Regions from separate parts of the Pseudomonas saudiphocaensis genome, predicted to be linked through region 2. Evidence: predicted binding sites of a transcription regulator. Region 2 holds the regulator's gene; the other holds the start of a gene.
The links. The regulator sigma-54, encoded in region 2, starts transcription at its own class of promoters, with help from an activator protein. The targets are predictions, from matches to a motif close to ANTGGCATNNANNTTGCTNT.
Positions count from the first base shown of each region.

Region 1: a site for sigma-54 is predicted at 1,805-1,824, ahead of fliD (flagellar filament capping protein FliD). Genes of this name have one in related genera too.

Region 1 is NZ_CCSF01000001.1:2,833,857-2,841,243, reverse strand. It holds gene BN1079_RS13160 (hypothetical protein) at 1-56, opposite strand, end outside; gene fliS (flagellar export chaperone FliS) at 40-438, opposite strand; gene fliD (flagellar filament capping protein FliD) at 438-1,781, opposite strand; gene flgN (flagellar protein FlgN) at 2,126-2,566, opposite strand; gene flgM (flagellar biosynthesis anti-sigma factor FlgM) at 2,563-2,838, opposite strand; gene BN1079_RS13135 (flagellar FliJ family protein) at 3,024-3,449, opposite strand; gene fliI (flagellar protein export ATPase FliI) at 3,446-4,777, opposite strand; gene fliH (flagellar assembly protein FliH) at 4,779-5,477, opposite strand; gene BN1079_RS13120 (FliG C-terminal domain-containing protein) at 5,484-6,545, opposite strand; gene fliF (flagellar basal-body MS-ring/collar protein FliF) at 6,517-7,387, opposite strand, start outside.
Region 2 is NZ_CCSF01000001.1:1,726,839-1,734,225, forward strand. It holds gene BN1079_RS08030 (ABC transporter ATP-binding protein) at 1-6, opposite strand, end outside; gene BN1079_RS08035 (KpsF/GutQ family sugar-phosphate isomerase) at 249-1,229, shown strand; gene BN1079_RS08040 (KdsC family phosphatase) at 1,229-1,750, shown strand; gene lptC (LPS export ABC transporter periplasmic protein LptC) at 1,759-2,331, shown strand; gene lptA (lipopolysaccharide transport periplasmic protein LptA) at 2,318-2,881, shown strand; gene lptB (LPS export ABC transporter ATP-binding protein) at 2,881-3,606, shown strand; gene BN1079_RS08060 (RNA polymerase factor sigma-54) at 4,018-5,526, shown strand; gene hpf (ribosome hibernation-promoting factor, HPF/YfiA family) at 5,623-5,931, shown strand; gene ptsN (PTS IIA-like nitrogen regulatory protein PtsN) at 5,935-6,399, shown strand; gene rapZ (RNase adapter RapZ) at 6,520-7,377, shown strand; gene BN1079_RS08080 (HPr family phosphocarrier protein) at 7,387-7,387, shown strand, end outside.

The DNA.
Region 1 (7,387 bases), 1.1 Mb from region 2:
TGCTGCAGCTGCGCGTGCAGCTCCAGCAGGCGCTCACGGTCACTTACGGGCGGCACTGACGCCCTCCCAGCCTTCACGCAGCACGCCGAGCAGGTTGACCACTTCATCCAGGCCTTCCAGCGACAGCGATACGCTGACGTCGGAAAGGCGGTAGATGCAGTATTCGTAGAGACGCGCCAAACCCTGCACCACCTCACCACCGTTCTCGTCGTCGAGCGCGCCGTTGAGGCCGTTGAGGATATTCATGCACTTCTCGAGGGACTGGCCCTTCTGCTGATAGCGCTTGTGCTCGATATGGCCGCGGGCGCGGGCCAGCTCGTCGAGCAGCCCGTCCATCAGCACCAGCACCAGTTCGTAAGGCGAAGCGGAGGCGGCGCGGGCTTCAAGGTCTACCGAGCGATAGCTGTCGTAACTTTCGTTGGGGTGATAGCTGTTCATTAGAACAATCCGTTAGCTTGAGCTTGCGACGTGTTTGGCATCGAGAACATTCCGCTGGTCTGCTCCATGCTCTGCATGGTCTGCATCATGGTGGTGAACTGCTTCAGGTAGCGGGCGTAGTGGGTGTCGTACTGCTGCTGGAGATTTTCGAACTGCTCGTCGATACGGCGCAGGCTCATGTCCAGCGTGTCCATGCGGTTTTTCAGCATGCCGTTGGTGCTGCTGGTGTAGCTGGCGACGGTCTTGTCGATGCTGTCGAGCAGGTTGTCCTTGCCGGTAAACAGCGCCTCGAAGCCCTCGGGATTGGCAGCCACCGCAGCCTCGAAGCGCTTGGTATCAATGGTCAGCTTGCCGTTGCGATCGGCGCTGATGCCGAAGTTGATCAGGCTAGTGCCGCCGAAGTCGGTACGCAGCAGGCCGTTCAGGCGGCTCTCGATGGAGCGGATGCTGGAGTCGCCGGCCAGGGTGCCGCGCTTGCCGCTTTCACCGCCGCTGGCGGTCAGGGAGTCGAAGCTGCCCATCAGGGTGTTGAAGGCGTCAACGAAGGATTGCGCTTTGCCCTGGGTGCCGGCTTTATCCTGTGCGATGTCGATGGTCAGCGGCGTGTCGCCTGTGCCATGCGCCTTGGTGAAGGTCATGCTGACGCCGTCGACGACATTGGCGAAGGTATTGCTTGTGCTGGTCAGCTTGATTCCGTTCGCATCGCGTCCGAGGTAAACCTCCGCGTCCGCCGCGCTGGACAGGCGTACCGGAGTTGCAACGGCAGCTTCGACGGCCGCATTACCCGCGGCGCTCAGGCTGATGGCTTTGTTAGCGCCAGTTTCTTCGCTGGTCAGCACCAGATTGACAGAGCCCTCACTGCGCACCAGCGTGGCCTGGACGCCCTTGTTATCAGCAGCGCTATTGATCGCCTTGGCAAGATCGTCGAGCGTGGTGATGCCCGTCATCTTAACTTCGAACGAAGCGCCGCCCTGCCCGATGGTCAAGGTGCCGGCGCCAGTCAGACTTTCATCCTTCAGGCCTTGCAGCGCCAACTGATCCTTGCTGGCCAGCTGCTTGACGAAGAAATCGTAACTACCCGCCTGCGCCGAGGTGCCTACCGTAGCGGTGGCATAACCTTCCTGGCTCATCGTTGCGCTGTTGGTCAGCATGCTGGTGGTGCTGCTGTTGAGCTTGGTGATGGCCGACTTGAATGTGGTCAACGAGCTGCGCAGCGAGCCGAGCGCGTCGCGCTGGGCCTTGTAGTTGGATTCGTTGCGGTTGAGCCGGTCCAGCGAAGATTGAACTTCGTAGGTCGCCAGCTGCGTCGACATCTGTTGTGCGTAATTCGAATCTATTGCCATTACCGTCCCCTCTTGGTGCTCATGGAGCAATTTGGATGCCAGGTCGCCGAAGCCCGTATTACGGGCGTTTCAGCGGACGGCATACAGAAAAAAGACTTCCGCAACGCGACATGACCGGGAAACGGGGAAACACCGTTTCCGCCTGCGACGATGGCGGAACTACGCTCTATAAAGGCGACAGCAGGCAGGTGCCGGTTAAGGATGCGAAGGAAGGATTGGTTCGCTGTGGCGCAATAAGCCGTTGCTGACCCATTCGATGGATGCGGCTCTGCTGGTCAGGAGGCGGGACTCCGCCTGAAAGGAATCACCACGGGCGACCCCAGCCGCCCAGACGAACGCCCTGCTCAATAAGCTTGCGGGGAATAGAGCTGAGCGTCCTGGCTGCCAGCGAGCAGCTGTTGCAGGATTTCATGGTGCATGGCGAGCAGCTTGCCGTTGCGCTCGTTCAGCTGTTGGCACTCAGCGGCCAGCTCGCCGACCTGCTGCCAATGCCGACGCAGGGACTCGCCGCGTTCGCCCGAGCTCCCAGCCAGCAGGCGCTGCATGCCGGCCGCAGTGGTTTCCTGGCCGAAGGCGGCCAGCACCTTGCTGCGCCGCGCCGCACGCGCGCTCAGCGCTTCGATACGGCTGCCGATCAGTACATTGGTACGGTCGATCTCGGGCACATCGTGCTTCAGCAGATGGCCGTACATCTCTTGCATCAACTCGCGCAGGCTCAGGTAGTCACTGCAGTCCTGCTGCAGATCGTCATCGACCACGGCGAGCAGTTTTTCCCGCTGGCTCACGCATCGTTTCCACGGTGATAGCTGAGCATGCTGCTTGCCAGCTCGCCTACGTCAGTGCTGATCTCACCGCGCTGCAGGGCTTGCTTGATCGCCGCAACGCGGTCCAGATCGACCTCCGGCATGGCGCGCAGGGCATCGTGCATCTGCTCCAGTGGCAGGGCTTCCTGGCGAGCGACTGCCGGTTGAGCAGTCGGGCGTGCAGCAGGCTGGCGAGCGGAGGACAGCTCGCTGGGCGTAACGGAGGCGGGCTTGAAGTGCCGGCTGATTTCCATGATTTCGTTCCAACTCGGTGGTTACTGCTGATAAGCGACCGCTCGGGCGGATTATTTAAATCTTTTTTCAAAGTGAGCGACAGGCGGGCCGTTTTGTCGCGATACGTGCCGGCTTAGGGGTGAGGGGCAAGGCTGAGCCGACTTAAAATCATACTCGCCACACTCCCTCGGCCCACTTGCCCCACCTAAGCAATCCGATTGCGCCACCAGCTCTGCGCCGCCAGGCCATCCTGAAGCTTCTGCTCCTGCGCCATCAGCTGTTGCTGCCACTGCTGCATCTTGGCGTCGATCACGTGCTCGACCACCTTTTCACTGCGCATCGCCTGCAACAGTTCCTGCTGGATACGCGCCAGTGCCTGCTCGGCCACCGCCAGTTCGCGGCGCTGCAGTTCCACCATCTTGTAGAGCGTGCTCTTGTAGCGCTGCTGGTTGTCGCGCTGCAGCGGCGTGTTAGCCGGTACGGAAAATCCGCACAGGCGGCCCAGACCGGTGATGTTGTTGCGGTAACGCTGGCAGAGGTTCTGCTGATACTGAACCTGCCCAAGCATCTGCTTGACCCGGTTGCCGCGCAGGCTGGCCAGGCGCGTGAGCGTTTCGATCTGCTGTTTCATGGCGTTTTAAGAATGTTCTGCAGGATGGTCAGGCTGGTTTCCAGCTCCGCCGCCTCGCCCACTTCCTGGCGCAGAAAGCGCTCGATGGTCGGGGCGAGTTTCACCGCTCGGTCGGTCTTGGGGTCCGCGCCGGGGCTGTAGCCGCCCAGCGGGATAAGCTCCTTGATCTTCTCGTAGGTGCTGTAGAAATCCTTCAGCTGACGCGCCGCGCCCAGGTGCGGCGGCTGGCCGACCTGGCTCATGCAGCGGCTGACCGAGGCGCAGACGTCGATAGCTGGGTAATGGCCGGCGTCGGCCAGGCGCCGCGACAACACGATATGGCCGTCGAGAATCGCCCGCGCGCAATCGACGATGGGGTCCTGCTGGTCGTCACCCTCGGCCAGCACGGTATAGAGCGCACTGAGGCTGCCGTTGTCGTTGGCGCCATTGCCAGCGCTTTCCACCAGTTCCGGCAGCATGCCGAACACGGAGGGCGGATAGCCCTTGGTCGCCGGCGGCTCGCCCAGCGCCAGAGCGATTTCGCGCTGAGCCATGGCGTAGCGGGTCAGCGAGTCCACCAGCAGCAGCACATCGTTGCCCTGGTCGCGAAAATAGGCGGCGATGCTGTGGCACAGCTCGGTGGCCTTGAGCCGCATCAGCGGCGATTCGTTGGCCGGTGCCACCACCACCACGGCCTTCTTCAGGCCCTCCTCACCGAGGGAGTGCAACAGGAATTCCTGCACTTCGCGGCCACGTTCGCCGATCAGGCCGACCACCACCACATCGGCCTTGGTCTGCCGGGTGATCATCCCCAGCAGCACGCTCTTGCCGACGCCGGAGCCGGCGAACAGGCCGACCCGCTGGCCCTTGCCCAGGGTCAGGGTGGCATTGATCGCGCGCACGCCAACGTCCAGCGGCTCGCTGACCGGCTTGCGCTTGAGCGGATGCACCGATGGCAGCTCGGCCGGCAACGGATCGCGCCCGCTGAGTTTGCCCAGATCGTCCAGCGGCTCGCCGAGACCGTTGAGCACACGCCCCAGCCAGGATTCGTCGATATGCAGTTTGGCGTCGTCGGGGGCCGGAAATACGCGGGAGCCTGCGGTCAGGCCCACCGGCTTCTTGAAGGGCATCAGATAGGTGATGTCGCGGTTGAAACCCACCACCTGGGCTTCCAGCATGCTGCCGTCGCCCTGCTCCACATAGCAGCGCTGGCCGGTCATGCGCTGCAGGCCAAGGCTCTCCAGCAGCATGCCGGAGACCCGCACCAGCCGGCCGCTGACCTTGGCCAGCTGCACGGTATCGAGCGAGCGCAGCGCTTCGTCGAGGCGGAAGCTTTCACGCAGGGACATCTCAGGCTTCTGCCTTGATGTGCTCGGCCAGCGTGTCCATGCAGGAATCCAGGCGCTGCTGGCAGCCGATATCGGCTTCGGCCTGAGCGGTCACCACCCGGCACTCGCCCAGGGCCAGCTTTTCGTCGGGCACCAGGCGCCAGGCAGCCGCACGCTCGGGTGCCAGCTCCCTGATACGGGCACATTCCTCAGGGTTGAGCAGGATGCGCACGTCTTCCTGATCATCCGGCATGGCCGCCAGCGCCTCTTCGGCGAGGGTCAGCAACTGCGTCGGATGCAGCGTCAGCTCACAGCGGATCACCTGCTTGGAGACCTTCTGCACCAGCTCCAGAAGCTGCTCCCGCCGGGCCTGCTCGAAATCCTGACGGAACCGCTCGAAGCGTTCGACCAGCTGGTCCAGCGGCTGCGCAGCCTGTTCGAACGCCTTCAGGCCCTGGACACGCCCCTCTTCGCGGCCGATGGCCTTGCCGTCTTCGATGCCGCGCTCGAAGCCTTCGCGATGGCCGGCTTCACGGCCCTGCTCCAGGCCCTGTTCGTAGCCCTTGTCGATGCCTTCCTGAAAGCCCTCGGCAACAGCACGCTGCAGCGCAGCCGGATCGCCGGCCAGCACCTCGTCGCCTTGCGCCGCCGGCCGGACCCGCGGCGGAAAACGGTACGGGCGCCAGGAACGGCCTTCACCCTTGATGATCTTGATGCTCATCGGCGCTTACTCGACCGTCTGTTCGCGGAACAACTGAACCTGCAGGTCGCCGTCGGCAGACATTTCACGGACCACGGCCATGATGTCCTTGCGCACCTGCTCGACCCGCGACAGCGGCACCGGCCCCTGGCGTCGGTTGATCGACTCCATCTGCTGCGCCTGACGCTTGGGCATCGCACTCTGGATGGCGCGCACCAGCTCCGGCTCGGCACCCTTGAGCGCCACCACCCATTCTTCCAGCGGAATCACTTCCAGCAGGGTCTGCAGCACGTCCTGGTTCTGCCGCGAAAGGATGAAGAAGTCATACATTTCATCCTCGATCTTGGTCACCAGCTCCTCGTTGTGCGCGCGCAGCAGCTCGAACATCTGGTCACGGTTGCCCTTGAAGCGGTTCATGATGTCCGCCGCCTGCTTCACGCCGCGCACCTGCGAGCCCTGGCTCGAGAGCACCTTGAGGCTGCGGTCGATCAGCTGTTCCAGTTCGGCGATCACATCGCTGTTGACCTCATTGAGGTTGGCGATGCGGTAGAGCAATTCATCCTGACGTTCGACCGGCATGCATTCGAGCACGTCGGTGGCCATGCCCGGCGGCAGGAAGGCGAGGAACACCGCCTGCATCTGCGCGTGCTCCTTGGCGATCAGCGCGGCGAACTGCTTGGGATCGAGCCATTCCATCTTGGCCATCTTGGCGCGGATTTCCTCGCCGTAGATGGAATCCAGCAGCGAGCGGGTGATATCGCCGCCCAGCGCCTTGCCGAGCATGCCGGCCAGATAGGTGCGTGACGCGCCCTTGATGCTGCTCTGCTCTTTGTAGTCGTCAAAGAAGCGGCTGATCACGTCGGAAACCATCGGCTGCTTGACGTTGGACAGACGCGCCATGGCCTGGCTGATGCTGATAATTTCTTCGCGGGAGAAGTTGCGCAGTATGCCCGCGGAAATTTCATCGCCCATGCTCAGCATGAGGATTGCCGCCTGTTCCAGCGAGCTCACCGAGCGCAACTGCGACGGGCGCGCCTTGGCTGCCTTGCCGGTAGTCGGCTCAGCTGGCTGAGTTGAGGTCTCTTTCATTGCGGCCTATCCAATGCTTGATGACTTCCGAAACGCGCTCCGGGTCGTTCTTGGCGAGCATTTGCAAATGCTCGATCTGCAATTCCAGGCCCGAGCCCGGGGCCGGCAGGCGTATTTCCGAGAGCGGATTAAGCTCGCCGAAGATATGCACGCCATCGGCGCTGGCCCGCGGCGCGGCCAATGCCGCACGGGCCTCGGCTTCGATACGGGCCGGTGCCAGTGCACCTTGCGCCGCCAGCGCCTCGGGCTCCGCCGGCTCGTCGCGCTGGGTCAGATTGCGCACGGCAGGACGGACCACGATCAGCAGCAACAGCAGTGCAATCACCCCGGCGAGGATCAGCTTGGCCAGCGCATGTACCTGGCTGTCGCTCCACCAGGGCAGCTGGTCGGCGCTGGCGTCCACCGCGGCAAAGGGCAGCACGCTAAGCGTCAGCAGATCACCCCGTGCCTCCTTCAGGCCCACGGCGCTGCTCACCATGGCTTCCAGCTCGGCACGAGCCTCGGCGCTCCAGCCACCTTCGGGCGCGGCATCGGCGTTCAGCACCACTGCCACGCTCTGCTGGCGCAGGGCGAAGCCGGCGTGCTTCACATGGACCACGCTCTGGTCGTAGTCCAGCTGGCGAGTCGATTCCTCGCGGATGGAGGTGGCGCCCTTGTTCTCGGTGTCCTCCGGCTGCGCTTCACCCTCGGCCGGCGGCGCCACCGGGCGGTTGGCCAGCGAACCGGGAATACCCAGGGCCAGCTGATCCAGCGCGCTTTCGTTGCTCAGCACTTCGCGGCGCAGACGCGGCGTGTCACCGAACGACTGGAAGGTTTCTTCCTTCTGGCTGAAGTCGATGTCG
Region 2 (7,387 bases):
GCTCATCAGTTCTCCTTGGATACAGCCTGCGTTTCAGACGCTCCACGAATCCGCAGGGATACGTCGCAGGGCTGCTTTCGGCGGCGCACTATAGCACCGCGCAGAATCGCTCCCAAGCCGCTGAATGTATCGGCAGGTGAGCAGTGCACCTCCAGGCGCAGGATTGCAAGGCGCAATAAGTCACAGCTTTTTCGGTGAGCAACATACGCTTTGTCGTTATAATCTCGCGTTTTCATTCAGGCGAAGATGTGAACATGAGCCAAAGCAGCCAGCTTATCGAAACCGCCCGACGCACCATCGGCATGGAAATCGAAGCGGTCGAGCAACTCAAGGCTCGCATCGACGAGCAATTCGTCCAGGCTTGCGAACTCATCCTTCAATGCCAGGGCCGCGTGGTTGTGGTGGGCATGGGCAAGTCCGGCCATATCGGCCGCAAGATTGCCGCTACGCTGGCCAGCACCGGCACGCCGGCGTTCTTCGTGCACCCTGCCGAAGCCAGCCACGGCGACATGGGCATGATCACCCAGGATGACGTCGTGCTCGCCCTCTCCAACTCTGGCACCACCAACGAGATCGTCACGCTGCTGCCGCTGATCAAGCGCCTGGGTATCACCCTGATCAGCATGACCGGCAATCCCCAGTCGCTGCTTGCACGCGCCGCCGCGGTCAACCTTGACGCCAGTGTCAGCACCGAGGCCTGCCCGCTGAACCTTGCCCCGACCTCCTCCACCACGGCCAGTCTGGTGCTGGGTGATGCGCTGGCCATCTCTCTGCTCGAAGCGCGAGGCTTCACTGCCGAGGATTTTGCCTTTTCCCATCCCGGCGGGGCGCTGGGCCGACGCCTGCTGCTCAAGGTCGACAACGTGATGCATTCCGGCGACCGCCTGCCACAAGTCAAGAGCGGCACCTCCCTGCGTGATGCGCTGCTGGAAATGACCCGCAAGGGGCTGGGCATGACCGTGGTTCTCGCCGACGACGGCAGCCTCGCCGGGATCTTCACCGACGGCGACCTGCGTCGCACCCTGGACAAGGGCATCGATGTGCGCCAGGCCAGCATTGATGAGGTGATGACCAAGGGCGGCAAAACCGCCAGTGCCGAAATGCTCGCCGCCGAGGCTCTGAAGATCATGGAGGACAATAAGATCAACTCGCTGGTCGTGGTGGATGCCAACCGCCGACCGGTCGGCGCGCTCAACATGCACGATCTGCTGCGTGCGGGAGTAATGTAATGAATGATCTTCTGCACCGCGCCCGGGACATTCGCCTGGCCATATTCGACGTGGACGGAGTGCTGACCGACGGCAAGCTGTATTTCCTGGTCGACGGCAGCGAATTCAAGACCTTCAACACCCTGGACGGCCACGGCATCAAGATGCTGATCAACTCCGGCGTGCGCACCGCGATCATCAGCGGCCGCAAGACCCCTGTGGTCGAACGCCGGGCGCAGAACCTGGGCATCCAGCACCTTTATCAGGGCCGTGAAGACAAGCTGGTGGTGCTCGATGAACTGCTCGCCGAGCTGGGCCTCGACTACTCTGAGGTAGCCTACCTCGGCGACGATCTTCCAGACCTGCCGGTGATTCGCCGGGTCGGCCTGGGCATGGCCGTGGCCAGCGCCGACGCCTTCGTACGCCAGCATGCTCACGGCGTCACCAGCGCTCGCGGCGGCGAGGGTGCAGCACGCGAGTTCTGCGAACTGATCATGCGCGCCCAGGGCACCCTTGCAGCCGCCCAATCGGCCTATCTCTAGAGGTTTCGATGCTGAGCAAGATCCGTCTTCCCGCCATCCTGCTACTGATCGCCCTGTTACTGGCTGCAGCTGGCTATTGGAACATCCGTCCAGAAAGCTTTATGCAGCAACCGCGCACGACCTCGACCGAAGAGTCGCCGATCGATTTCTACGTGATCAACCCGCGCACCGTGCAATATCAGCCGGACGGCAGACGCAACTACGAGCTTACCGCCGAAAGAATGGAGCACATCAAGGCCAGCGACATCAGCCTGCTGACCCGCCCCGACCTGCGCTCCTACCGCGGCACCGAGCTGCCTTGGCACATCACCAGCGAGCGCGGCGAAGTCGGCCCTCAAGGCGAAGAAGTCGAGCTGATTGACAGCGTGCGGATCGAGCGCACCGACGCCGAAGGCCGCCCGACCATCATCACCACTACGCGGATGACGGTTTTGCCCGAGAAGGATTATGCCGAGACCCGACAACCCGTTAGAATCGTCGCCGCGAACGGCGTGACAACTGCCACGGGCATGAAAGCGTACCTGAACGAAGGCAGGATGCTCCTGCTATCCAACGTAAGAGGCCAGCATGAGCTGCGTTAAGACTCTCCCATTCCTGCTCGGTTTGAGCATTTTCCTGCTCGGCAGCAACGCCCACGCCCTTCCTGAAGATCGCAACCAGCCGATCCGGATCCAGGCAGACACCGCCGAACTGGACGATCGCCAGGGCGTTGCGGTCTACCGCGGCGACGTGGTGATCACCCAGGGCACGATGAAGATCACCGGCGACACGGTGACCATCACCCAGGACGGCAATGGCGATGTCGAGGTCTTCACCTCCATCGGCAAGCCCGCCTACTACGAGCAGAAGCCGGCGGTCGACAAGGAGATCGTCAAGGCTTACGGCCTGACCATCCAGTATTTCGCCGCCAACGAACGCATCATCCTGATCGACCAGGCCAAGGTCATCCAGGAGGGCAACACCTTCGAGGGCGAGAAGATCGTCTATGACACCCAGCGCCAGATCGTCAACGCCGGTCGCGCCACCAACGTCGACGTGACCAGCCCTCGCCCACGCGTGGATATGGTCATCCAGCCGCGCAAGAAAGAAGGTTCCGCTACAGGAACGCCGGCTGCGGAGCAGAGCGAGTAATGGCAACCCTCAAGGCCCAGCATCTGGCCAAAAGCTACAAAAGCCGCCAAGTCGTACGCGACGTCAGCCTGTCCATCGAAAGCGGGCAGATCGTCGGGCTGCTGGGCCCGAACGGTGCCGGCAAGACCACTTGCTTCTACATGATCGTCGGCCTGGTGAAGGCCGACCAGGGGCGCGTCTTGATCGACGATCAGGACGTCACTCACCTGCCCATGCACGGCCGCGCGCGCGTTGGCATCGGCTACCTGCCCCAGGAAGCTTCGATCTTTCGCAAGCTGTCGGTCTCTGACAACATCATGGCCATCCTCGAAACCCGCAAGGACCTGGATCGCAATGGTCGCCAGCAAGCCCTGGAAGGCCTGCTGCAGGAGTTCCACATCAACCACATCCGCGACAGCCTCGGTATGAGCCTGTCCGGCGGTGAGCGGCGTCGTGTGGAGATCGCTCGCGCACTGGCCACTGCCCCGAAATTCATCTTGCTGGACGAACCCTTTGCCGGGGTAGACCCGATCTCGGTCGGCGACATCAAGCAGATCATTCACCACCTCAAGTCCAAGGGCATCGGCGTACTGATCACCGATCACAACGTGCGCGAAACACTCGACATCTGCGAAACCGCCTATATCGTCAACGACGGGCAGCTAATTGCCGAAGGCGACGCACAGACCATCCTCGACAACCAGCTGGTCAAGGAAGTCTATCTGGGTCACGAGTTCCGCCTGTAGCAAGCCTTTGAAACAACCTACGTTGGCAATACTTCGTAAAAAGCAGCTTCAGAAAGCCGCTTGCGGCTAACGCGCTTCAGCGCGGCCCGGAGGGCGAGCGAAGTGAGTAATGCTCATTTAGGAAACTAAACCCGTACGCGAGCCCGGTCCGTTCTTCGGCTTTTGACTCGCTGCACTTGCCCTTCGGGCCAGCCTTTGGCTGTTACTCCCGTTGGTCGTTGCGCCTCGTCTTGCCTGCCTCGCTTACGTTTTTTCAAAGACCTGTCTGCCTGCCGTCCTCGAATGGAGCAATTCAGGACTAGCCAACCGCTTCCTCTTCAGGCATATAATTTGCTTAAACCGGCGCAGCAGCGCCAGCGAAGTCGGAACAGGCGCAGTTGCGCCGGCAAACAAGGTTCGAAGTCCTCTGCAATGAAAGCATCGCTAGTCCTGAAGATGGGCCAGCAGCTGACGATGACACCCCAGCTGCAACAAGCCATACGACTGCTCCAGCTCTCGACCCTCGACCTCCAGCAGGAGATCCAGGAAGCGCTGGATTCAAATCCCATGCTCGAGCGCGAAGAAGACGGAGAAGACTTCGACAATCCGGATCCGATGGCCGAGTCTCTCGACCAGAAGATCGAGAACACTCCTAGCGAGAACAGCAGCCCGGACAGCCAGTACGAAGAGCCCGTCAACACGATGGAGAGTTTCGAGGAAGGCGACTGGGGCGAGCGCATTCCCAACGAATTGCCCGTAGACACCGCCTGGGAAGACATCTACCAGACCAGCGCCAGCAGCCTGCCCAGCAACGATGACGAGGAATGGGATTTCACCAGCCGCACATCATCGGGCGAGAGCCTGCAGTCGCACCTGCTCTGGCAGCTCAACCTGGCCCCCATGAGCGACACCGATCGCCTCATCGCCACCACCCTGATCGACTGCATCAACCCCCAGGGCTACCTGGATGAAAGCCTTGAAGAAGTGCTGGAGTCCTTCGACCCCGAGCTGGGAATCGAACTCGACGAAGTCGAAGTGGTACTGCGCCGCATCCAGCAGTTCGAGCCGGCAGGCATCGGCGCCCGTGACCTGCGTGAGTGTCTGCTGCTGCAATTGCGCCAACTGCCCGCAGATACCGCCTGGCTGAACGAAGCCACGCGTCTGGTCAGCGATCACCTGGGCATTCTCGGCAGCCGCGACTACAGCCTGCTGATGCGGCGCATGAAGCTCAAGGAAGACGAGCTACGCCAGATCGTTGACCTGATTCAGTCACTCAACCCCCGTCCCGGCTCGCAGATCGAAACGAGCGAGCCTGAATACATCGTTCCTGACGTGATCGTGCGCAAGGACAACAACCGCTGGCTGGTCGAGCTCAACCAGGACGCGATGCCGCGCCTGCGGGTGAACGCCCAGTACGCCAGCTTCGTCAAGCGCGCCGACTCCAGCGCTGACAACACTTTTATGCGCAACCAGCTGCAGGAGGCGCGCTGGTTCATCAAGAGCCTGCTCAGCCGCAACGAAACCCTAATGAAGGTAGCGACCCAGATCGTTGAGCATCAGCGCGGCTTTCTTGAGCACGGCGACGAGGCGATGAAACCGCTGGTGCTGCATGACATCGCAGAAGTGGTCGGCATGCATGAATCGACCATTTCCCGCGTGACCACGCAGAAATACATGCATACCCCCCGTGGCATCTATGAGCTGAAGTACTTTTTCTCCAGCCACGTCAGCACAGCCGAGGGTGGCGAGTGCTCATCCACCGCAATCCGCGCCATAATCAAGAAGCTGGTGGCAGCGGAAAACCCCAAAAAGCCATTGAGCGACAGCAAGATCGCTGGTCTACTTGAGGAGCAGGGCATTCAGGTGGCACGTCGCACCGTCGCCAAGTACCGGGAATCCCTGGGAATTGCACCCTCCAGCGAGCGCAAGCGATTGCTGTAATGCCAGCGTGTTGCAACAGCCGACATCCTGGCCGATTTCTTCTGGGGACGGGCTTCAGGGCTCGTTCATTCGCATGAGGCAAAAAGGAGAAGCAGTATGCAAGTCAAGATTACCGGCCTTCATCTGGAAGTAACCGAAGCACTGCGTATCTATGTCGAGGAGAAACTGAAACGTCTGGAAAGGCACTTCGATCGCATCATCGATATCCAGGTCACCCTGCAAGTCGAAAAACTGAAGCAGAAAGCCGAAGCCACCATGCACGTTGCCGGCCGCGAAGTGGTTGCTAATGCCGAACACGAAGATATGTATGCTGCGATCGACCTGCTTGCCGACAAACTCGATCGTCAGCTGATCAAGCACAAAGAAAAACAACTCGACCATACCCAAGGTACCGTGGCTCGCTGACCCATGATCCGACTTGAAAACATACTCACCCCCGGCCGTTCACTGGTGAACGTGCCGGGCGGTAGCAAAAAGCGCGTCCTGGAGCAGATTGCCAAGGTGATCGGCCAGGACCTTCCCGAACTCGACCCTCAAAGCATTTTCGAAAGCTTCGTGGCTCGCGAGAAGCTGGGTTCCACCGGCTTCGGCAACGGCATTGCCATCCCTCACTGCCGCATGCCCGGCTGCGAGGCACCGCTTAGTGCAGTATTGCGGCTCGACGCACCGGTGGACTTCGACGCCATTGACGGCGCTCCGGTCGACCTGCTGTTTGTACTGCTGGTACCGGAAGCGGCGACCGACGAACACCTTGAGCTGCTTCGACAGATTGCCAGCATGCTGGACCAGGAAGAGGTCCGTGACCGGCTGCGCGAGGTTACAACCGACCAGGAACTGTATCAGGCAGTGGTCGATATCCAGCACGGCCGTTAAACGGCCGGGCGTGCCCGCCAACAGGGAGCGAGACGTGTCCGCAATCAGTCCTTCACGCATTTCGCGCCCCTGCTGCCTGCAGCAGGGTTCTCAACTCCACGCGCCAGTTAGTTTGCGTCCATGCGCCTGATAATTGTCAGCGGGCGCTCTGGCTCGGGCAAAAGCACCGCCCTCGACGTTCTCGAAGACAGTGGCTTCTATTGCATTGATAACCTCCCAGCCGGGCTGCTGCCAGAGCTGGCTGAAAAGGCTCTGCTGCATACTGAGCTGCTGCAGCCGCTGGTGGCAGTCTCCATCGACGCACGCAACCTGCCGAGCCAGCTCAAGCGCTTCCCGGAGCTGCTCGAAGAGGCCCGTGCCCGGCATATCCAGTGTGACGTGCTCTATCTCGACGCCGCCGACGAGACGCTGCTCAAGCGCTTCTCGGAAACGCGCCGACGGCACCCGCTGACCAATGAAAACCGCTCTCTGGCCGAAGCCATACGTGATGAAGAAGAGCTGTTGGCGCCGATCATCGATCAGGCCGACCTGAAGATCGATACCACCAACCTCAACCTTTACCAGCTGCGCGACTCCCTGAAACTGCGCCTGCTGAACAAGCCTGAGCCAGGCACCGCCTTTTTGTTCGAGTCCTTCGGGTTCAAACGCGGCATGCCGGTGGATGCCGACCTGGTCTTCGACGTCCGTTGCCTGCCCAACCCCTATTGGCGGGCTGAGCTGCGCGACTTTTCCGGGCTCGATCAGCCGGTCATTGAGTACCTGGATACCCAAAACGACGTCCAGGAGATGTTTCAGGACATTCTCGGTTATCTGAGCAAATGGCTCCCCCGCTTCGCCGCCAGCAATCGCGCATACGTTACTGTCGCTATCGGCTGTACCGGCGGTCACCATCGCTCGGTGTACCTGGCAGAACGACTCTGCAACGCGCTACGTGAGCCCCTCAAGAACGTCCAGGTCCGCCATCGCGATCTGGTCTAGGAACCCTTCA